Regions from separate parts of the Clostridium nitrophenolicum genome, predicted to be linked through region 2. Evidence: riboswitches for the same ligand, from Rfam matches in the RefSeq annotation. Region 2 holds a riboswitch; the other holds the start of a gene.
What was found. Region 2 has a riboswitch for cyclic di-GMP ahead of ACZ5N4_RS09330 (methyl-accepting chemotaxis protein). Riboswitches for the same ligand answer to the same signal wherever they lie in the genome.

Region 1: another riboswitch for cyclic di-GMP. It lies ahead of ACZ5N4_RS08550 (ketoacyl-ACP synthase III); the one in region 2 lies ahead of ACZ5N4_RS09330 (methyl-accepting chemotaxis protein).

The regions. Positions count from the first base shown of each region.
Region 1 is NZ_AP042469.1:1,823,382-1,831,676, forward strand. Features, by position in the region: gene ACZ5N4_RS08525 (site-2 protease family protein) at 369-1,220, shown strand; gene ACZ5N4_RS08530 (AI-2E family transporter) at 1,399-2,511, shown strand; gene ACZ5N4_RS08535 (hypothetical protein) at 2,527-2,709, shown strand; gene ACZ5N4_RS08540 (methyl-accepting chemotaxis protein) at 2,948-3,739, shown strand; gene ACZ5N4_RS08545 (methyl-accepting chemotaxis protein) at 3,932-5,461, opposite strand; gene ACZ5N4_RS08550 (ketoacyl-ACP synthase III) at 5,487-6,491, opposite strand; cyclic di-GMP riboswitch class I at 6,569-6,654, opposite strand; gene ACZ5N4_RS08555 (TatD family hydrolase) at 6,803-7,549, shown strand; gene ACZ5N4_RS08560 (ABC transporter permease) at 7,764-8,295, shown strand, end outside.
Region 2 is NZ_AP042469.1:2,005,688-2,013,982, reverse strand. Features, by position in the region: gene ACZ5N4_RS09350 (response regulator transcription factor) at 1-440, opposite strand, end outside; gene ACZ5N4_RS09345 (lantibiotic immunity ABC transporter MutG family permease subunit) at 493-1,248, opposite strand; gene ACZ5N4_RS09340 (lantibiotic immunity ABC transporter MutE/EpiE family permease subunit) at 1,249-2,001, opposite strand; gene ACZ5N4_RS09335 (lantibiotic protection ABC transporter ATP-binding protein) at 2,003-2,710, opposite strand; gene ACZ5N4_RS09330 (methyl-accepting chemotaxis protein) at 2,974-4,677, opposite strand; cyclic di-GMP riboswitch class II at 4,787-4,869, opposite strand; gene ACZ5N4_RS09325 (amino acid permease) at 5,076-6,527, opposite strand.

The sequences.
Region 1 (8,295 bases), 180 kb from region 2:
TCAACTCCACATATATAAAATTATATTTAATGATTTGTTTTGTATAAAAAATTATATATTTTTGTAATATTATTAGTACTTGATTTAAATTATATAATTTTTTATATAAAAATCAATATAAAATATAAAAAATTATATGATTAGTTTATTTAGAAGTCTGGTATATATTAATACTTAAATGCGAGAAAACTTTATTAATTACAAGTAAAATAAAGAAAACATATAATACATTGTTATTACAATAAAAATTAATAGGAGATAAGAGTGTTTTGGAAAAACATGGCCTTGATTAAGAACTATAAGAATGGTAAAATGTAGTTATCATAAATTTAAAAAGCGATATTTAATACTGCATGGAGGAAGTGTAAATGGATGATAACCTTAAGTTCCAAATAAAAGAGAAGGATGGCGTTCAGATAGTAGAAAATCTTGATGAAGTAGAAAGGCTTCCAAAAGAGAAAAGCAAAAAGGGTAAATTAGTAGGATTAGGATTGACCGGAGCACTTTTAACTAAAATCTTTGTTAAGTTTAAATTTCTATTTGTTTTCCTTAAGCTAGGTAAGATAATATCAACTTTTGGTTCCATGCTTCTTATGATTTGGGTTTATGCTACAATTCATGGATGGATGTTTGGTGTGGGATTTGTGTTGTTATTATTTATGCATGAAATGGGACATTATTTTGCAGCTAAAAAAGCTAAATTACCAGTAGCTACACCAATATTTATACCTTTTGTAGGAGCATTTATTTCTATGAAAGAGATGCCATCAGATGCATCAACTGAAGCATTTGTGGCTATAGGAGGTCCTATTCTTGGGAGTATCGGAGCATTAATATGTCTAGCCATTTATTATATAACTGGGAAAAGCATATTTATAGCATTGGCATATAGTGGTTTTATACTCAACTTATTTAACCTTATACCTGTTCGTCCATTAGATGGTGGACGCATTGTTGCAGCTATATCACCAGCACTTTGGATTATAGGTATACCACTGATGTTAGTTGCTGCAATAAAGTTTTTAAATCCTATAATAATAATGTTTCTAATTCTAGGAGCTATTGAATTATATAAATATTATAAAAATCCAGATAAAAAATACTATGAAGTTAAAAAAACTACCAGGGTAATATATGCTCTAACTTATTTTGGGCTAATAGCAGTATTAGGTCTATGTAGTGGATATATTTTTCACGTAATACCCAATATATCAAGATAACATTATAGAGAAACAAACTAGAAAATTGACATATACCGGCGTATAAGTCAATTTTCGGCCTGGTAACTCTATAAGGTTGTTAAAAACCTTTAAAGCTGTCAATAATAATTGAAAAGAGATTATAAAAATGATATATTATTAAATATATTATTTTTGTAATTTCAAGGAGGGATATCTTTTGTTTCTTAATAAAGATAAAATTAAGTATTTTGATTTAATAGTTGCTATAGTTATATCGTTTATATGTATTGAATTAATTTTAAATTATAAAAATATATTATCAATAATAGGCACTGCAGCAAAAATTTTATCGCCATTTATTTTAGCTTTTATAATAGCGTATATGTTAAATCCTATAATGGTCTTTTTAGAAAAAAAGTTAAACTTAAAAAGGGGACAGAGCATACTAATTACATATGCTTTTATAATCGGAGTGATAGTGATTTTTTCCATGGTGCTGCTTCCTAAAATATTTAGTAGTGTGATGGAGATTATTCAAAGTGTACCTGATTTTACATCAGAAGTTTATAAATGGATATATAGTCACACAGCTAGTACGATGATTAATTCTAGTGACTTTATAAAGAGTAATGCAGGTACCTTAGTACAAAAATTTGGTTCTTTTACATCTAATTGGTTAAATATAGTCTTGTCAAAGACCATATCCTTTACTAGTTCTTTAGTAAATATACTATTTGGATTAGTAATATCCATATATATATTAGCTGATAAAGAGAAGTTTAAAAGCATAGCTAAAAATATAACATGTATAACTTTTAAAGAAAAATATTCAAGTCATATAATAGATTTTTTTAAGAACATAAATAATATAATAAGTTTATATATAGGTACAAAAGTTATAGAGTCATTAATAATAGGTCTTATAGGTTTTGTTGGACTAATTTTATTCAAGTCTCCATATGCACTGCTTATATCTATAATAGTGGCTATAACAAACATGATACCTTATTTTGGACCATTTATAGGTATGATTCCACCTTTTGTAATAAATCTATTTTATGACCCTAAGAGAGCCTTTTGGATTTTACTATTTTTAATATTGCTTCAGCAGTTTGATTCATTGTATTTGGAACCTAAACTTGTGGGTGGTAAGATAGGATTAAGTCCTTTCTTAATTATACTAGGAATAACAGTTGGTGGAAGTTTATTTGGTATATGGGGAATGATATTAGCTTCTCCTATTATGGCCGTTTTAAAAATATATATTGGAACCTGGTTCGAAAATAAAGTTAGAAAATTTAATGAAAAAGAAAAATCTATTAAGGTATAGAGAGGAGAGGAGCTTTTGGAAATACATGTGTTCTTAAAAAATCAGAAGGAGCCAGTCGTCTATAATGGAGACAGAATTGATGTATTAGATTTCGAAATGGCTGGTGTTAAATATAAACAGATAAGATATTTTAAAAAAGGTTTTAGCAAAAGTGAGCTTATAGAAGAGAATATTATAAATAAAATAGTTGAAAAGTAACTAGTTACTTTCAACTATTTTTACGTTTAAGCAGGCATCCAAAATCTATGATTTTGAGATGATCGCTTACTCATTCGACAATAGGAGAAGGAGTTTCATATATATACTTATTTTTCATTCTTTGTATCATTAGTTAGCTAATAATATTGAATTGTCCTTAAATTTCCTATAAAATTAAGTTGTACTAAAGGTTTACTGAAATTATGATTAAAATATATAGTTTGAAAGGTGGAAGCTTATGAACATAGTTATTGTTGGAGCCGGACACGGGGGCTATAGCATTATTCAATCTTTAAGTAATATTAGTGATATAAGAATTAAAACCGTTGTTGATAGAGATATGGATGCACCAGGAATTAAATTAGCTAAGCAGCTAGGAATTAGATGTTTAAAATCAATGGATGATATAAATTGTGACAATATTGATATAATTCTTGAGGTTACAGGGAATGAGAATGTCTCAAGAATTTTATTTGAAAAATTTAGTGACAAGACTACTATACTTAATTCTAAAGCTGCATTATTAATAACAACATTAGTGAAAAAAGATATAGAAACATTGGAAAAGCTTAATAAGAGTATGGAAGTAATTAACGATACTTCATCTGTAATACAAAAGGAACTTAAAGATATATCAAGCAGTGTTAAAGGTATTCATAATGTGAGCGACGCTTTAGTGATTTCTACTAAAAATTCAAATGAGTATATTGCCAAAACAGACGAAATAATAAAGTATGTAGAAAAAATGACTAAGCACACAAAAATACTTGGGCTTAATGCGGCAATTCAAGCAGCAAGAGCCGGAGAGCAAGGAAAAGGATTTTCAGTAGTTGCAGCGGAAATTCAAAAGCTTGCTGAAAGTACAAGAGGCTTTAGTGAAGAAATAAGTAAAATTTTAAGCCAGTTATCCGGTGAAATAAAAAATATTAAAGAAGAGTCAAATAAGTTGAATTCTTTATCAGAACTTCAGGTCACTGCTTCAAATAGAGTCAATAATGAGGTAGACAAGTTGGTTAGTGAAACAAGCTAGCCTGGATATAACATTTATGTAAATTAAAATGTGGTATAGTTTCAAATATAAAAAGAATCTCCTATAATTAGGTTTTCGGTAAAACTAATTACAGGAGATTCTTTTTTATTGTTAAAATAATGTATGCTTCTAGTTATTAAGAAAAATACATTTTACTATAATGGTAATATGGATGTCCATAGAGTTATTATTTTAGGAAATTAATTTGTTCATTTCAACAGCAATATTTTTTAAGCTTTCAGCACTGCTAGTCAATTCTTCGCTTACAGCTAAATTTTGACTTATAGATTTATTAACTAAATTGAAATTGTTTATAGTTTCTTTTGTAGTTTCACAAATATTACCGTTAAATACAACAACACTTTGAGTTTCTGATAATAGAGTATTGGTCAACTTACTTATTTCTTTTATATTTATTCCAGAATCCTTTAATCCAGTTAACATAACTCTTATGTTCTCAACAGCATTGTTTATAATAGCATCTCCAGTGCTTATTTTTTCAGTGTTCTCAGTCATAAGATTCTCTACCTCAGTAACTCTTTCCTTAAATTCATTAGTAATTAAGGATACATCGTTTAGTGATTCTCTTGTATTTTCAGCAAGGGTTCTGATTTCATCTGCAACAACTGCAAAACCTCGTCCAAGTTCACCAGCTCTTGCTGCTTCAATTGATGCATTTAATGCAAGTAGATTAGTTTGTTCAGATATCTGTCTTATTATAAGGAGTATTTCATCAATTTGTTGGGATTTTTCCTCTAATATCTTTGTAGCATCAAATGTATTTTCTACACTGCTTTTTATACTACTTATAATATTTAGAGTTTCATTTAACGCTTCTTCATTTTGATTAGATAAATGAATGAGGTTTATAGAATTACTTTCAGTATCCTTGGCTTTAGCCGAAATAGATTCATTTGCATTCAAAAGGTCATTAAGTATTATAGTATTTTCAGAAGAATTATTTAACAGCTTATCTGCATCTTCAGAAATTGTTTGAGTAGTGTTTGATATTTCCTCCATAGCTTTACTTTCTTCTGTAGCTATAGCAGCTAATGTTTCACTTGAACTTAACAAACATTTGGCAAATTCAGCGGTTTTATTAAATAAATTACTTATATTTTCATTATTCTTTTTAAGTTCCTCTTCACTTTTTTCAATAGAGTTTAGTAGTTTAGATGAAAAAGATGTAAAAGCTATAATAGCAAATGAAACTAGGAATATAGAAATTATCCTAAGTATCAATTCTCTTAAAAGGAACTGATTTGGTAATGTATAAGGATTCATAGTAAACAATATAATTTCTGAGACAATACTTAATATAATAGAAATTATGTTCATTTTATTATCCAAAAATAGGGAACCGAGTAAAATAAAATAAAATACTGTTACCCAAAGCTCTTTGGATGGAATTATTAAACCCATATATATGTAGTTTGTATAGGAAGCCACAAGTATAACGATTTTTAGATTATTGAAGAATTTATTGTTTAGCTTTTTATCTGCAACTGCTAGCTTATACATAACGTTGAGAATAATTAGTTCAAAAATACCTAGTAAAAATAATGCAATTAAATAAGGCCAACTAACTTCATTATACAAGCCAAGTAGTTTCATTATAGGAAACATTGACCCTGCAAGTAATGCACTTATAGAATAGATAACTATAACAAATTTTAATGTTTGCTCTTGATATTTAATTATAGTGTTTGAATTGGTTTGCATATAATTACTCAACTCCTTGAAATTACTACCATTTATACAGTAAGGTTCCTATACTATATCCAGAAGCCACAGAGCAGAATACAACTATATCATCTCTATAAAATTTTTTATATTTTAATCTGTCATCTAAGGCCATAATAGGACTTGTACACCCAGTATATCCATATTTATTTCCAATGAAGGTTGCCTTACTTATATCGGCGCCAAGTTTCTCTAAAGTTAGCTCAAGATCTACCCGTGAAAATTGTGACATAAAATAATGGTTAACGTCATCAGGCCCGTATCCGTAGTCCTGTAAAAGTTTTGTAATTGTTTCACTCCATTTTTCTGAAAGAAAGCTAAAATCGAATGGTTTCCAAAGCATTTTTTTATCTTCTGAATCTATACTGCTATCAGGAATATTTGACATTCCGCATCCGGGCATGGTTACAGACCAATAGTAAGAATCGTCTGTAAACATTCTAGAACCTAAAATACCTCTTTCTTCCTCTTCCTCTTTTCTCTCAAGAATTATTGCAGCAGCGCCGTCAGCAGAACAACCAAAGGCTACCATGTCATCTTCTCTAGCTAGTTTACTTATTAATAATGATCCAACAACTAATACTTTCTTATATTTATTGTCAGTTTTAAGATATCTTGCTGCTACATCTATACCTGTTATCATACCTATACAATTACAGTTAACATCGAAAACTGATGAAACATTCTCTGCTTTAAGCTGATTTTTAATTAAAAGGGCGCAGCATGGTGATAAATATTCAGGTGTATCAGACACTGAGATAATCATATCGATATCAGATGCAGATAATCCTGCGCTTGCTAAAGCCTGGTTAGATGCTTGAACTGCCATGCTAATAGTAGTTTCATTCTTGTCAGCAAGTGTTCTAATTTCTCTTCCTAGCTTGCCCATAAGTGCTGCAGCGTGGTCTTCAAGTTGATATTTTTTAAAGTGTTCAACGAAATAGTGATTGTCCAACTGTCTGTTGGGATGATATGCTCCCACTCCAATTATGTGTACATTTTTATGCATAGTAACTCCTCCTAATAATTTGCTGCAAAAACAAAAAAATAGCAATGCTAAGCAATGCCATTTTTAAACAGCGATAACCTAGCAACCTGACAATCATGGGAAAATATCCTTTAGACTCATGGCTTTGCGTCCTTACCTTTAGATAAGTTTGCCTTTATTAAGTTTAACTATTATTTTGTTTAAGCTACTATTTAATAACCGTTTTAATTATACCATAATTTTCATAAAACTCAATATATCTATTAAATGATATGTATAATATAATTATGCATATCATTATAATCTGAAAATAACAGGAGGATATAAATAGCATGTTTATAGATGTACATACTCATATAGATCAATATAGCAAAGAGGATTTAAAAATGGCTATAAAGGAAATAAATGAAAATAAAATATTGAGTATAGCTAATTCCATGGATATGGAATCTTATATAAAAAGTAAGAAAATATCTGAAATGTGTTCTTATATAGTGCCTACTTTTGGGATACACCCATGGAAAGCAAAAGGTTGTGAAAAAGACTTATGGACGCTCATTCCTTATATAGAAGAAACTCCAATTATTGGAGAGATAGGCCTTGATTTTTTTTGGGTGGAAGATAAAACAAGTTTTGAATCACAAATAAAAGTATTTGAATTTTTCTTACGTGAAGCTAAGCGGCTAAATAAGGTTATAAATATCCATACTAAAGGTGCTGAGGAAGAGGTTTTAAAGCTTTTGGATAAGTATTCAATGAGTAGAGTAATAGTTCACTGGTATTCTGGTCCTAAGAATGTGTTATATAAAATGATAGATAGAGGATACTATTTTACAATAAGTACGGAGCTTTTTTATTCAGATATTATAAGGGAAATAGCAGCAATTGTACCTGTAGATAAAATGTTTGTAGAAACTGATGGGCCGGGAGCAGAAGAATGGTTGAGCGGTAATATAGGAATGCCCAAATTAGTTTTAAGGATTATGAAAACACTAGGTGAGATGAAAAAACTGACCTTTGAGGAAATGGAAAAACAGATGGAAGATAATTTTAGTACCTTAGTTGGAAAGGATATATAGAGTTTAAGGTCTTAAGTTAGCTTTGACATAATTATCTATAAAATGATATAATGACAATCAGTAGAGATTATTACGTTCGACCCTTTTCCAGGTTGGGAGAAGGGTTTTATGTATTTGTAGACAGGCAACTTATAATTTGTAGTATTTTAAATATTGTTATCAAAGCAATGATTTTTACAAAAATATATATCTAATTGATTAGGATGTGTAATTAGTGAAGAATTATAGTAAGTCAATTAATGGGATAATATCTGTTATTTTTCAGTTAATATTAATTTTATTATGGCAATTAGTTGTGGATAAAGGAGGAATACCTAAGTATATTCTTCCATCTCCTAAGGACATAATAAATACTCTTTTTAGAATTATGCCAGATTTAAAGCCTCACATTTATGCTACCTTATATGAAGCTCTTTTAGGTTTTTTACTTTCAGTAATTTTTGCAATAATATTATCTATAATTATGGACAGTGTAAAAATAGTAAAAAGCTGTATTTATCCTATACTTGTAATTTCTCAGACTATACCAACAATAGCTCTGGCACCAATATTTATAATATGGTTTGGTTTTGGCATGCTTCCAAAGGTTATTGTTGTTGTAATGGTGTGTTTTTTCCCTATTGTTATAAGTTTAGTTGATGGATTAGAAGCGGCAGACAACGATATGTTGAGTCTTATGGATATAATGGGAGCTTCTAGAATACAAAAATTTATTTTTGTTAAGTTTCCAGGATCTTTAGGATCTT
Region 2 (8,295 bases):
ATCAGCTCCTCTCCTACAAAGACCTCTTTTGCTGATAGCTTGAACTTAAGTCCAGATATAATGAAATTGTGATGTTTTTCTCTCTGCTCCCTTCTTAAATGGGCTGCCACCCTTGAACGTAACTCTCCCAGTCCAAAGGGTTTTGTAATATAGTCATCACCGCCCATACCAAGTCCCTTAATAATGTCCTCTTCCATGGTTTTGGCCGTTAAAAACAGAATAGGACAATCTACTAGGTCACGGATATTTCGGCATAGGGTAAATCCATCTACGTCAGGCATCATGACATCCAGTAGAATTAAATCATAATGTGAACACTGCTCCACAGGAAATGTAGAAAAGTTACTTACCGTGGTGATTTGATGTCCTTCTCTTGACAATGCTGTTTTTATCAGTTCCAGAATTCCTTGTTCATCATCAATTGCTAATATATTCGCCATCTTATCACGTCCTTTTATTCATTATAACTTATTTTTTGCCAAATTATTAACTTCAATTTTTATTTCTTCCTTCAAAATAGTAAAACCAGAATGAGCTAATAAAAAACAAAAGAACTGTCATGATAAAACAAATCAATGCCCCACTTTGAAACTCTTTCATAAAGATACTAATACCGCTATTATTAGTGTTCCATAGCATGTAATAGTTACAAAGCCTTGCACCCCAGCTGCAGGGAATCCATCTCCAGATTCCATCCCCAAGGCCCGTAAGCATAAGGGCGGCAACCAAACTTTCTGCAATTCCAAGACCTATAGAAGCTCCTGATCCAAAGCGAAAACTGCATAGAATATGTAATAAATACAGAAAAATCTGGCTGGAAAACAAAATCAAAATCATCTTTCCATAAAAGTTAGTTGAAAATATATTCTGATGAAGCAAAAATTGAAATCCAAAAGCAAACCCGCCTACTGCTATAAGAAGTGAACCAAATGCCAACAAAAGCAGCATACATACCTTGCTAAAAAAACTCATTAATTTATATCTTGCCATTAAAAGCTCTTGAAAATGTCCTGCCAGAGCTTCCTGTTCAACAGCATTAGCACTGATAATACCAATTAGGAGCGGAAATGCTATTGCTAAAACCTCCATATATCCTCCTACCTTTCCAGGGCTACTTGCTCTGGAAAAGGAATAATATGAAAGAAACAATATTACCGTTAGCATTGGAATCACAATATGAATCCAATGCAGTGGACTACGGCGGATTTTTTGAAAATCCGCTGTTATTAATCTAAGAAATGTCTTCATCTATTTTGCCTCCTGTCCTTCATACCATTTTGCAGTTACCATTGTCAAGATAATAAATAGAATTACTGTAATTATGACTCCAGGCAAAATCACACTGTTAGACAATAGCTCCGGTTTAAATGTCATACTTCCTTCCACAGCTGGAAGTCCATTTGGAAGAACCTTTAGAATGGGACACATGAGCCTAGCTGGAATTGCATAAGGTATCATCCACCAAATATTTTCTGTAGCAGCTAATATCCCCAATACCATATAAGCAGCAATATTAATCAATATGGTTGGAAACATTCCAATCTTACTACCAAGGAATAGACAAAGTGGAATCTGCCATAAGAATGTAATCGCTAGAAGCAAAATTCCTACCAATCCATTGAAGATTGGGATTCTTCCTACTTTGTCTAAGTTAAGAATGCCTCCTAGAACTGAACTTCCCAAGAAAAGAATCATAGAAGCTCCAATAAGCATAGCCGTGCATACAAGCACTTTCGATGTCCATACCTTTCTAAGATTAATTGGCAAGGAAAGTACTGCCCTGTTTTTCATCTTCTTATCCTTAACGGCAACTAGCGTGCATCCTAAAGATATACTTCCCGGAAGTATCATGGTATACCACCAGTTATAGCAGTCTATTTGAAAATACATAGGAGCTAAAACCAGGGAAAGCAGTATTGTAAAAATTGGCGCCAGAAAAATAAGCTTTCTTGCAAAGGTATGCTTCATTTTCAACTCTTCTGATTTAAAATAAGAATACATATTATTCCCCTTCCCTTCTATATTTTCCCGCAACTTCCATAAATAATTGTTCTAAATCCTGCCCCTGCTTTATGTCTCCTTGATATCCTAAGATCCCTCCTGAGATAATTCCAATCTGATCAACTATCTGTTCTACCTCACTTAAAATGTGGCTTGATAAAATCACTGTAATCCCCTGCTTTGGGAAAGAACGAATTAATTCACGAAGTTCCTGTATTCCAAAGGGATCTAGCCCATTAGTAGGCTCATCTAGAATAAGCAGCTTTGGATGATTAATGAGAGCAATTGCAATACCTAACCTTTGCTTCATTCCCATAGAAAATTGGTGAGCCTGTTTTTTCCCTGTGTTTTCTAAGTCAACTATATGCAATACTTCATCAATCCTATCATCAGGCAGTCCTAAAACTGTGGTACGGACCTTCAGATTCTCCCTTGCAGTGAGATTCTCATAAAGTGGTGCTGACTCAATTAAAGCTCCCATATTGCTTAAGCTCTTTCTGCTCCATGGCTTATTTTCAAATAAAATCTCTCCACTGCTTGGACGAAGCATTCCAGTTATCATTTTTAAAGTTGTAGATTTTCCTGCTCCATTAGGTCCAAGCAATCCATAGATTGAATTTCTCCTTACCGACAGTGATATATCCTGTACCACCTTTTGTTTCTTAAATGTTTTACAAAGATTTTTTGTTTCTAAAATTAAATCCTTCATTCTTACCAACCTCCTGTACAATTAAATCATAATAGCTAATTATAAGGATTCTATAAGGAATGAAAAATTGCGGAATCATAATTTCACATTAAATGTAATTTTGAATACATCAAAGAGCCTGCATCTAACTTAGAATACAGGCTCATATAATAAATTCTCTATTATTTTTATTGAAATTGATAGTTCCACATCTATATAACTATCTATTGCTTGTGCTTTAGTTTTTGCATTTAATATAACCTTTGTTAAAGCTATATTACATTTTATTTCACTTCAGAAATTTGAAATTTATCTATATGTTTTATCATATCCTGTGTTATATCAGTCAGCTGCTCAGCTGCACTTGCTATTTCTTGTGAGGAACCACTTATCTCCTGAGTAGAGGATGATATTTCTTCTACAGAAGATGAAATATTCCCCGATGCAGAAGATACAGCTTTAGTATCTTCAATTATCTTTTGTTTTTCTTCATTAATAACAACTATATTATTGTGTATATCATTAATTTTAGGAAAAATCCCTTCTATATAGGTTATAACTGTCTTAAGACTATCTGTAGACTTATCAAGCTTTACCATCTGATCATTAAGCTTATAATTCATATCTTCTGATGTCTCAGTAATCAACTCTCCCTCATTTATAATAACTCCAATTAAAGAATTTATGTTCTGTGATGAATTCTTTGATTGTTCTGCTAACTTTCTTATTTCTTCAGCAACTACTGAGAAGCCTCTTCCTCTTTCTCCAGCTCTTGCAGCCTCAATAGCCGCATTTAGTGCAAGTAAATTCGTTTGTTCTGCAATACTATTTATGATATTAGTTATTTTACTGATTTCATTTAGGTGCATACTAAAGCCTTTTATTTTATCTCTTACATCACCAAAAGATAAATTTACATTCTTAATTGATTGTTCAAAAATTAATAAATCCTTATTGCTATCCTGTGCCTTATTATTTATAATTTGAACTTCAGAATTTAACTTCTCAGCTAATGATGAAATTTGATTAATTTTCCCTCCAAAATTATCCATTGCATTACTTATAGTTGACATTTGTTCCGACTGTACATTTAGATTTCGTGCACCGTCATCAATAGATTCAGCAGCTGTTTCAGAAGCAACTGCTAGTTCTTCTGATGTAGCAGATAGATTTTCTGTCTGCTGTTTTACCCTATTTGAGCTTAACCCTATATCTTCAATAATTTTTTTAATATCCATCCTGACTTTATCAACATATGTCGCTATATCCTCAATTTCATCTCCACTCCTAACGTTTATAGAAGTTGTTAAGTCCCCTTGTGACATTTTATCAAGTCCGTATTTGATCTTTCTTACATTTGATGATATTTTCTTTGATAAGCTAAAAGTCATTAAAGCAGTCAAAATAGACATAATAAAAGCTGTAGCTATAAGACTTATGTACATAATCTTTTTAGTATATGTATGTAAGTGTACATCTATATCCGCTCCCATAATAGCTATAATCTTACCCGAAGAGTTTTTAATAGGTGCATATCCAGACATAAGTATACCATCTTTATCTTCAACAGGATTTTTTGAAGAAGTTATTTTTCCATCAAATGCCTCAGACATTTCTTTTTCAAGGCCGTATTTTTCACCAAGATTGTCACTTTTCTTTACGTTTGCATCCACTAAAGTGTAGGCACTGTTATCTTCTCCTTTACCCATAATATATAAAAATTTTACATCTGCATCATTTTTATATATTATAAGAGATTCCTTTATTTCTTTATATTCTTTACTGTTCATAGATTTATTTTTAATAATCTTGTCTACCTTATCTCCATCAACAGAACTCACTGCTTTACTAGCACAGTTTGCTACATCCTCTTGTATCTTTAAAGACACCTGGCGAAATATAAATAAATTAGCTGCAAACAATATGATCATTGAAAAAATAAATATTAATCCTACTCTTTTTAGTATTTTTAGTCCTAATTTCCCCATACACTTTATATGATGTAGTTAACCACATCATATACTCCCCCTCTCAAATATATATAATTATAAAAAAAGGCCTAAATTATAAACAGACAACATTATAATATCTGTTTAATAAATACAGGCCGGTTGCACCACTAACTCAAAGCTTTCATGGTGCCCATTTATAGAAAGCTCTTCATTGTTTCCATATAATTAAATTATAAGTAATATTAACCATGAATATTTTACCATATACGACTTTTATTTTCAACAATTTTTGCCATTTTGTTTGTATCAAGTTCTAGTGGTCAATTTTATTTTTTAAAATTTTTCCATTAAATTCAGTCAAAAACGGAATGATTATAAGACTAAAAAACTCTCTAGCTAAAGGTTTTATTTGCCTTTAACTAGGGAGTTAATTTCTATGCTACTGTATTTTCAGTTTCTTCTTTATTTGTCTTTTTAGCTATCATCGGTAGTATTAATCCTAGTCCTAATAATACGATTGGAGTTAATACATTAAGTGTTATTTGGAAGTACCATTCACTTGAGTAAGTTTTAACTCCCTTAGGGAACATACCCATTATACAAGCAAAGGCTGTAAATCCAAAGCACCATAATCCTGCTAGGAATCCAAATGTCTTGTTTTTAGTGAACTGATAAGTTGCCTGGAACTTACCTTCTTCAGCTTTCTTTAATGCCATGTAAGCAAAGAATACCCATAAGTATCTTAATGGCATAACTACCGCATTTAATCTTAATAGCCAGTTAAATAATGATGTCATATCACCTATTCCAAGTGCAGGCACTATTATAAGTGTTCCAACTAATATTGCAGTTAACTTATATCCGTTAACTGGTGTACCATTTTCATTAATCTTAGTTAATGACTTTGGTATGAATCTGTTATCAACGTCAGCCAATAAAACTTTTATTGGAGCATCTATTGAGAATGCTAAAGCTGAAATTTGTGCTAGTGTGTTTGCAATTGCATATATTATTAAGAAAAAGTTTCCTAATCCATAGTATTGTCCTAATTTCTGGAATGAATAGTATGCACCATTCATCATTAAGTCTTTTGGAATATTGTTTGGATCAAACATCATTCCCATTGCAAAGGAACCAAGTAATGCTGTTACAGCAACCATTACTGCAAGAGCTATCATTCCCTTAGGGAAGTCCTTTGAAGGATTTTTCATATTGTTTACATATGGTGATATCTTTTCACATCCACCAACTGCGAACACCAATATTGCTAAAGTTGTTAAGTAATCAAAGTTAAAATCTGGCATTAATGCCTTCATGCTGAAATCAATGCTATATGTATGAGCAGTAGTTATAGCTGGTGCTGCTATAGCTAATATTACGTAAAGAATTGACATAACAAACATTGACGTACCTGCTATAGTACCAATTCTCTTTATTGAATTTACACCCTTTGATGATATCCATAAAAATAATAAGAAAATTACTAAACACATTGACTGTAGGATCATTGGATTCATATTTTTAACCATAGACCCATTTTGATTAACAGCCCATCCTAAAGCTATTAATACTCCCTGTGGCTTTTGAGCTAAGTAAGGAACGTGAACTACCCAGTATGTCCAACCAGCTAAGAAAGCTAATTTTGTACCAGATGTTGTTTTAATCCATGAACTTACTCCGCCTTTACTATCTTTAAAAGTTGATCCCATTTCCCCTACCATTAATGCATATGGTACGAAATATAATGAGAACATTAATATCCATGAAACAACTACCTTCATACCTTGGCTTGCGAAACCGTTTACTACATTTCCGAATCCCCAAACACTTACAAAAGCCATCAAGGCAAGGTTGTTCCAACCTAATTTCTTGTTGTTGCTCTCCATTCTTTTTTTTCCTCCTTAAATGCAATTCAAATAACTCCAAAATGAATTATTTAAATCATTTTATTGTTACATATAATATCATGGATTTAATTGGTTGACAACGACATTTTTGAAGGGTTTTTGTATGTATTATCCTCTGATTATCCATTTCCGACTGGATGTTAGTGTAAAATTTCAATATTTAATATGTAAACTTTTTGTTGCAAATTTATTAATTTAATTCTAATAATTGTACTGATTAGAATTAAATTTAAATTTATGCTTATTAAATCATAAATTTAATAATTAAATGTATATTATTTATTAAAATATAAAATTAAATTATTTTTGTAATATTCTAAAAATAGTTTAAATGTTTTATTTCTATATCATTTTTTGTAATATTGCGTGTTTTTCATTTCTTCTTCATAGAAGTATTCTTTTTGTTTCTTTCAGAACATCTAGTATTTTTTATCACGTCAAAAAAAGTAATCACATCTTTAAGTAATTACTCTATTATAAATTATATTAAAATTCTAAATAGCTTTCAGTACATTTTCTTGCATCTTCTCTAAATATACACAAAGATCTTTAAAATCCTTTAATCAATGAATCTTTGCCAGTTCTCTTAAATCTATAATGATGCCTGTACTTTTTTGTTTTATAAATTCCATATCATAAATCTCAGCTCCTTACATATTATATTCAGCTAAAACATCTGGACATAAATTAAATTTTATTTAAGTATCCATCGTATAGCTCTAGGAGCATTTATTACTATTGTTAATATGAAAGGAAGCAGCATTGCAGTTGCTATAATAGCCCATACTATGTTTATTGTTACTTTTTTCAAACCCCATTCCTCTCTTCTGCCAATTTTATTTTATTTGCTGCTTCTATAATATATTGAAATTATTTACAATATATAAATTTACTGTAAAATTTCTATTACTTTCTTTGATTCTTAGGTTTAGTGGAGCACTTTTTTATGACCTTTTCTTTAATTTCTATAATAAATTATTTATTTCCCAACCTTATCACCTATATTTACCAGAATAATAATACTAATTTAGCACATTCTATTTTTATAAAGGCTGTATCATTGAATGCATATCTTTTAATAGTAATATTCGCTGTCAATAAACAGTTTTAATATTGCCTTGATATTGATACAGTTGATACAATCTTTATGCCAGGGATGAAAATCCCTGGTTTTTTAGTTACTAGCATATATCTTCTACATTCATTCGAAAATAAACACTTATAGCACTATCTAATATAACTTTATTATCAAATGAAAAGACACTAGTATTTCTACTAATGCCTTTGTCGAATATATTTAATTGTAAGGTTGGTAATTAGCTATAATTTTTATATTTTAATGCTTAGCTTTGCCCTCACATTTATAGTAACATCAAATTGTATAATATGAGTTATCTTCATGTTAAGACTTTGTAAAAAATAAGCACCAGTATTTCTACCAGTGCTTTATAAAATATGTATTTTAAAGGGGACCATTAATGTTTCCTATAAGTTTGGGTAACTTAGGATAACTATTATTATAAATACTAATTGTTACATGAATATGTCATTACTGTTAAATAATCATATACTTTTTTAACAACTTGTAAATAATAAGCACTTAGATTTCTTTAAGTGCTTTACTGTTGCCACACAGTTGTAGTCCCTGCTGTGTAACACAACTTCTACGATATTATTTTAACACAGTTTTCTAAGCTTTTCCTTCGGCATTTTTATTTAGACAGTTCATTAGCTTCATGTAATCTAT